3 regions of the Bradyrhizobium sp. WYCCWR 13022 genome follow, and region 2 is predicted to be linked to each of the others. Evidence: predicted binding sites of a transcription regulator. Region 2 holds the regulator's gene; each other region holds the start of a gene.
The links. The regulator LexA, encoded in region 2, represses DNA repair genes until DNA is damaged. The targets are predictions, from matches to a motif close to TGTTCNNNNTGTGTTCNG.
Positions count from the first base shown of each region.

Region 1: QY049_RS35925 (DUF3072 domain-containing protein) is a predicted target of LexA. The motif match lies at 1,261-1,278, and genes of this name have one in related genera.
Region 3: QY049_RS36435 (PA0069 family radical SAM protein) is a predicted target of LexA. The motif match lies at 1,073-1,090, and genes of this name have one in related genera.

Region 1 covers NZ_JAUIZJ010000043.1:40,516-42,777, reverse strand. Annotated here, with positions in the region: gene QY049_RS35940 (Do family serine endopeptidase) at 1-11, shown strand, start outside; gene QY049_RS35935 (hypothetical protein) at 288-650, shown strand; gene QY049_RS35930 (DUF6496 domain-containing protein) at 663-932, opposite strand; gene QY049_RS35925 (DUF3072 domain-containing protein) at 1,030-1,224, opposite strand; gene QY049_RS35920 (hypothetical protein) at 1,340-1,552, shown strand; gene QY049_RS35915 (hypothetical protein) at 1,586-1,795, shown strand; gene QY049_RS35910 (hypothetical protein) at 1,831-2,028, shown strand; gene QY049_RS35905 (hypothetical protein) at 2,091-2,262, opposite strand, start outside.
Region 2 covers NZ_JAUIZJ010000002.1:92,226-94,487, forward strand. Annotated here, with positions in the region: gene QY049_RS01375 (ComEC/Rec2 family competence protein) at 1-13, shown strand, start outside; gene QY049_RS01380 (hypothetical protein) at 24-458, opposite strand; gene QY049_RS01385 (hypothetical protein) at 652-855, opposite strand; gene lexA (transcriptional repressor LexA) at 1,039-1,740, opposite strand; gene glp (gephyrin-like molybdotransferase Glp) at 1,917-2,262, opposite strand, start outside.
Region 3 covers NZ_JAUIZJ010000043.1:163,517-165,778, reverse strand. Annotated here, with positions in the region: gene QY049_RS36440 (phosphoketolase) at 1-901, opposite strand, end outside; gene QY049_RS36435 (PA0069 family radical SAM protein) at 1,112-2,262, shown strand, end outside.

The DNA.
Region 1 (2,262 bases), on a different contig from region 2:
CGCTCGCCTGATCTCGTGGCCGTGACGGCAAATTCAAAAGGCGGCCTGCGGGCCGCCTTTTTCATGCGCACGAGCGACATACCCACAGGCGACCGATAACATTCTCGTTAACGGCAGGAATGATGACCGGTTCGTCCGAAAAAGCCGCGTTCGCTCGTCAGACTTCCGACTAGTGTGTTGTGCTTCGGCGGCAATGAAGCCACCCGAGGTGGATTGCAGGAGTGGAACTTCGGACGCCCGGCTGCCTTGTGGACCCGGCCGGTGGTTCGCATTTGATCGGTGCCGACATGGATCGATTGAAGCTCTCGCTGAAGCTTGCGCTGCTCGCGGCGCCGCTGGTGCTGTCGGCCGGAAGCGTCATGGGGCGCGATGACGGTCGTTTCGCCGACTCGCCGCTCAAACCGTGGTTCGACAGCCTGCGCAGCCAGATCGGCCCGTGCTGCTCCGATGCCGATGGTGTTGCCGTTGCCGATCCCGATTGGGACTCGCTCAACGGGCATTACCGGGTCCGTCTCGATGGAGAGTGGATCGAGGTGCCCGACGCAGCCGTGATCACCGAACCGAACCGCGCAGGCCGCACCATGGTCTGGCCGGTCAAGACGGTGTTCGGCGTTTCGATCCGCTGCTTCATGCCCGGCAGCATGATCTGACGCCGCTCGGCGTCACCGCGTGGCGGACTTGCGCTTCGAACTCTTCCTGCTCGTCTTCTTCTTTTTGGACGTTTTTCGCTTAGTCGCCCTCTTCGGCACCTTCTTGCCCTTCGCGCGCGCCTCCGACAGGCCGATCGCGATCGCCTGCTTGCGGCTCTTCACGCGTCCGCCGCGACCGCCGGGGCCGCTCTTCGCAGTGCCCTTCTTGTAGCGCCGCATCTCGCGCTCGACATCACTGCTGGCGCTGCGTGAGTAACGGCGCTTCTTCGCCTTGCGTGCCATCGATTCTCTCCGTTGGCTCTCGAAGAGAAACAGCAGTGCTGACGCTACGTTCCAAATGCGCGGCTGCGCGCCTCAGCAAAGCACCGGCCGGCGCGTCTTAGAACGAGTTTGCGAGTTCGATCTCGGCCTCGAGCACCTGGATCCGGCGCGCGGCTTCGGCAGAGGACAGACCGCGATCATATTGCGCAGGCTGGTAGGCCTCTTCGCTCAGCCGCTTCAGCCGCAGCCCCTGCGCCCGGGTCATCTGCTCCATGAGAAAAACCTTGGCATCGTATTTACCCTGAACCTGCATGTCCGCTCTCCCTCGCGATTTCATGGCTTGACTATATGTTCTTATTTTGTTCTAACAAGCCATGGACAACAGAATTAATGAAATTCGACGTAAAATCAGCGCCTTGAGGCTCGAGATGGCCGATGTCGAGGCGTCCGTGCGCGATTTCGTCAATCGCGACCGCGACTGCACCGAACGGGCCCAGGCGCAGATGGAGCTGCGCCGGAAAATCAATCTCCTGATCGGCGAATGGAAGGCCGCTGGCGGCGGCGAGGTGCTGCCCGACATCCGCGACCGGATGCGCCTCCGTCCGTTGAAAGGCGTAAGCAGACCGACGACGCGCTGCTGAGACAACCACGTAGCTGGCGTATGGAGGCAGACGGTGGAAGAAGACCCGGACGCCTACCGGATTCTGAAGCTGCGCGCCGAGATCCTCGAATTGGGCTCCGCCATCAGGCAGTTGCAGCGAGAGGGGCTCGACGATGCCGCAGCCCAGCTCCTGATTGTACGCAAGCGGGCACAGCTCGACCATCTCGTGAAGGCAAGCTCCGCAAGTCACCGCCTTGACGTCACCGACATCAGACGCAGCTAGAGCGGTGGCGCAACACGACACGCCGGAGCCCGTCAATGCCGGATGCCGAAATCACTGTTCTGCTGGAGGCGGTGCTCGACGATGTCCGCGCAGGCACACCCCCGTGGGACACGACGACGCGCGAACGCGTTGCCGTGAGATTGCGTGCCGTCGCGCGCGAGGATCATTGCTCTCTCGAGGATTTGGAGCGGGCCAGGCGAGACGCTCTGACCCGCGCACCGACCGCCATGTAGGTGGTGGTGAGGGAAAGAAGCCCCGCGTCGTCGCGGGGCTTCCTGTTACTGCGAGCGCGAGCTTACTTGCTCATTCCGTTCTGGGGCTTGGTCATGCTGCCGCCCTGATCGCTGCCGGGGCCGGCACCGCCCTGGCCGGACGCATCGGGCGGAACGGTCTTCTTCATGTTGGCGCCCGTCGTCGTCTGCGACATGGAAGCGTGATGCTTCTTGTGCGACTTGGCCTGCGCGGCA
Region 2 (2,262 bases):
GGCTGAGGAGTAAGATCGACCTTTCAGCCGATCGGCAGCCGCGGCGTCGTGGTGCGGCTGTCAGCGATCCCTTGCGGCTTCTGCTCGCGCTCGCCGAGCGGCTGGGTCACGGGCAGTTGCAGCACGGTTGCGCGCTGACCTTCGACGAGCTGCGTCACCAGCACGTATTTGCCATCGGGGAATTCGATCGCATCGTGATGACGATCGGGAATGTGCGGATCGACCTTGCCGAACTTGCCGACGCGCGAGTTGACGGTGCGCGTCCAGATCCACCTGTTATCGTAACGGACGTTGTCGGCGAACGCGAGCTCCGTTCCCGGCAGCAGGCAGACCGCGACCGACATGTCGGCTTCGGAGGCGAAGCCGCGCGTCGAGGTACCGCGAAATGTTGTCGTGACGATCGTCTCGCCGACTTCTGCGGGACGTGTCGCGACGGCATGCAGGCTATAGTCACACATCGGGTGCTCCTCATCAGGGATAGTAACCCGCGCCTCTGGCCTGGAGGCGCAGGCCTCTATCAGAGTGGAAGCCTGCAAGACTCCGCTCGGTTGTAGGCAAATCTGCGGCCCGGATACGCAAGCCGCAATCACAATATCTTTCCCGAACCGCTAGGAACAAAGCCTGCTTCCGTGCATTCGGCGACCGTCGCCGTCAGCGTCCGGCCGGTGCCGACCAGCCCGAATATGGCCAGGCCGGCCGCGAGGATTGCTCGACGGTATTATGCGCATCACGCAATTGCGCGCTCGTCGCCTGCGGTGCCTTGCGGGCGCGATGTTGCGGCTGCGCAGCGAGGGCTTGTGACGCCGATGCTGCAATCAGCGCCATCGTGACGGTGCTCAGGAAGATCTTGCGCATGGTTGTCTCCTCGGTCGCCTGGAGGCTTATGAAGCGATGCGTGCTTCGTCGCGGCGTGCCGAGGATGTAGTGCTGGAGAGGGGGCCGGATAATCTGTGCAAAACCAGAAAGACCATCCGGCCGGAGCGGACAATCGTCCGCTCCGATCGTTGATTGCGCGTGAGCGCTCAGGTCGTCCGGCGCTCAGTACTTCCGATACAGTCCGATCAGCTTGCCCTGGATCTTGACCCGGTTGGGCGGGAGGATGCGGACCTCGTAGGCCGCGTTGGCCGGCTCCAGCGCGATCGAGGCGCCGCGGCGGCGGAAGCGCTTCAAGGTGGCTTCCTCGTCGTCGATCAGCGCGACCACGATATCGCCGGTGTCGCAGCTCTCGTTGCGCTGGATCAGCGCCATGTCGCCGTCGAGAATGCCGGCGTCGACCATGGAATCGCCGCGCACTTCGAGCGCGTAGTGCTCGCCAGCGCCCAGCATGTCAGGGGGGACGCTGATGGTGTGGCTGCGGGTCTGCAGCGCCTCGATGGGCGTGCCGGCTGCGATCCGGCCCATGACGGGCACCGCGACCGGACGCTCGCCCTCGTCGGCGGGCGGGCTCGATGTCGTGCGCACCTTGCCGAGATTGCCTTCGATGACGCTTGGCGTGAAGCCGCGGCGGCTACCGGCGGCGGCTTGGAGCTCCGGCAGCTTGATCACCTCGATGGCGCGGGCCCGGTTGGGCAGGCGGCGGATGAAGCCACGCTCCTCGAGCGCCGTGATCAGGCGGTGGATGCCCGACTTCGAGCGCAGATCGAGCGCGTCCTTCATCTCGTCGAAGGAGGGCGGCACGCCGCTTTCCTTCAGCCGCTCGCTGATGAACCGCAGGAGCTCGTATTGTTTGCGCGTTAACATCTCGACCAAAATCCCCCTGACGATGTCGTTCGATTCCGAGACGCTGAATTCAGCAATAAGCCGCTACATGCTCGAAACAAATCATGAACGGACACTATATGTTCGATACATGTTCCGCAACTGCTTAATTTACCGTGAACGCGGCAAAGTTCGCGGAACGGTTGCGAACGATGCGCTCAGGCGGGCAGTCGCAACACCTCGCAGGGCGCTCCCGCTTCGGCCTTCGGTGCGAATGGCGGACGCACGAGAAGTGCCTGTGCCGCAGCGAGATTCGCAAGCAGCGAGGAGTCCTGGTGATTGACGGGAAGGGCGACGAGCGTGCCGTCGTCACGCTCGTCGAGACGCGCACGCAGATAATCCTCGCGCTGGTCATTGGCGCCGACGTCGCGGCCGAGCACGGCGCGTTCGCGGCGATGATGGACAACCGAACGGCCGGACAAAGCGCGAATCAGCGGGACCATGAAGAGGAAACCGCACACGTAGGACGACACGGGATTGCCGGGCAGGCCGATCACGCGCATC
Region 3 (2,262 bases), on a different contig from region 2:
TGCCGTCGACCTCCTTCGGGCCGGTCCAGCCCTTCGGGCTGCGCAGCACGATCATCGGCCAGCGCGGCCGCGCGACGCTGGTTCGGCCGTCTCGGGCGTGCTGCTGGATCGAGTGGATGCTGGCGACCGCGACGTCGAGCGCATCCGCCATGGCCTGGTGCATCAGCTTCGGATCGTCGCCCTCTACGAACAGCGGCTCGTGGCCGAATCCGCGGAACAGATCGCGGATCTCGCTGTCGGGCATCCGCCCGAGCACGGTCGGATTTGCGATCTTGTAGCCGTTGAGGTGCAGGATCGGCAGCACTGCGCCGTCATGCGCGGGATTGAGGAACTTGTTGGAGTGCCAGGACGCCGCCAGCGGGCCGGTCTCGGCCTCGCCGTCGCCGACGACGCAGGCGACGATCAAGTCAGGGTTGTCGAACGCCGCGCCATAGGCGTGCACCAGCGCATAGCCGAGTTCGCCGCCTTCGTGGATCGAGCCAGGCGTCTCCGGCGCCGCGTGGCTCGGGATGCCGCCGGGAAAGGAGAACTGCCTGAACAGTTTCCGCAATCCATCCGCGCTGCGCCCGATGTCAGGATAGATCTCGCTGTAGCTGCCTTCGAGATAGGTGTTGGCCACCATGCCCGGACCGCCATGACCGGGACCGCAGACATAGAGCACGCTGAAATCAAGCGCGCGGATGACGCGGTTGAGGTGCGCGTAGATGAAATTCAGTCCCGGCGTCGTGCCCCAATGGCCGAGCAGACGCGGCTTGATGTGCTCGGGTCGCAAGGGCTCGCGCAGCAGCGGATTGTCCAGGAGATAGATCTGCCCGACGGAGAGGTAGTTCGCCGCGCGCCAGTAGCGATCCAGGAGATCGAGGTCGCTGCTTGCAGCGGACGATTGTCGTTGAAATGTCATGATCCTGCCGACCTTCAGCGGAGATCGTCACCAACCGGGTTCCGGCGAGATCGATCCTTCCGCGGCATCAAACGGGATCGAGATGACCCGGTGTTGCGTGAGGTCAAAAGCCGGCGCGCGAAGTTTGGGCAGGTCTACTGTGCATGGGGTTGTTTTCGCGTTTTCGATTCTTGTTCTTGATTTGTTCCCTTCCCATGCTATCTTGATGGCATGAGTCCAGCTTCTTCTTCTGCTCTCAAGCACCCGCCGGTCACGGCGCCCTCCGAGCCGGCGGGTGCGCCTTCCGATTTCCCCGCGGATTTTCCAGAACTTGGCGTCGCCATCGACCGAGCGCGCCGGCGCGGGCGTGGCGCACAGTCCAACGCCAGCGGCCGCTTCGAGGCCGAGGCGCGCGTCGCTTTCGATGACGGCTGGCAGAGCCTGGAAGAGCTGCCGCCGTTCAAGACCGTTGTCGGCGTCGACACCTCGCGCAAGGTGATCACCCGAAACGATTCCCCCGACATCGGCTTTGACCGCTCGATCAATCCCTACCGCGGCTGCGAGCACGGCTGCGTCTATTGCTTCGCGCGGCCGACGCATGCCTATCTCGGCCTGTCGCCTGGGCTCGACTTCGAGTCGAAGCTGTTCGCCAAGCCCGAGGCGCCTGGTCTGCTCGAGAAGGAACTCGCGGCTTCTGGCTACGAGCCGCGGATGATCGCGATCGGCACCAACACCGATCCCTATCAGCCGATCGAGCGCGAGCGCAAAATCATGCGCGGCATTCTCGAAGTGCTGGAGCGCACCGGCCATCCCGTCGGTATCGTCACCAAGTCCGCGCTGGTCACGCGCGACATCGACATTCTCGCCAGCATGGCCGAGCGCAATCTCGCCAAGGTCGCGATTTCGGTCACCTCGCTCGACCCGAAGCTCGCACGTACCATGGAGCCGCGCGCCTCGACGCCGCCGAAGCGGCTGGAGGCGCTGAAGCAACTCTCGGAGGCCGGAATCCCCACCACCGTGATGGTGGCGCCCGTGATCCCTGCGCTGAACGATTCCGAGATCGAGCGCATCCTCGACGCGGCCGCGCATGCCGGCGTCAAGGAAGCCTCCTACGTGCTGCTGCGGCTGCCGCTCGAGGTACGCGACCTCTTCCGCGAATGGCTGATGGCGAACTATCCGGACCGCTATCGCCACGTCTTCACCCTGATCCGCGACATGCGCGGCGGCCGCGACTACGATTCGAAATGGGGCGAGCGGATGAAGGGCACGGGACCGATGGCCTGGACCATCGGCCGGCGCTTCGAGATCGCCTGCGACCGGCTCGGTCTCAACAAGCGCCGCTGGAAGCTGACGACGGATCATTTTGCGCGGCCGAAGCAGAA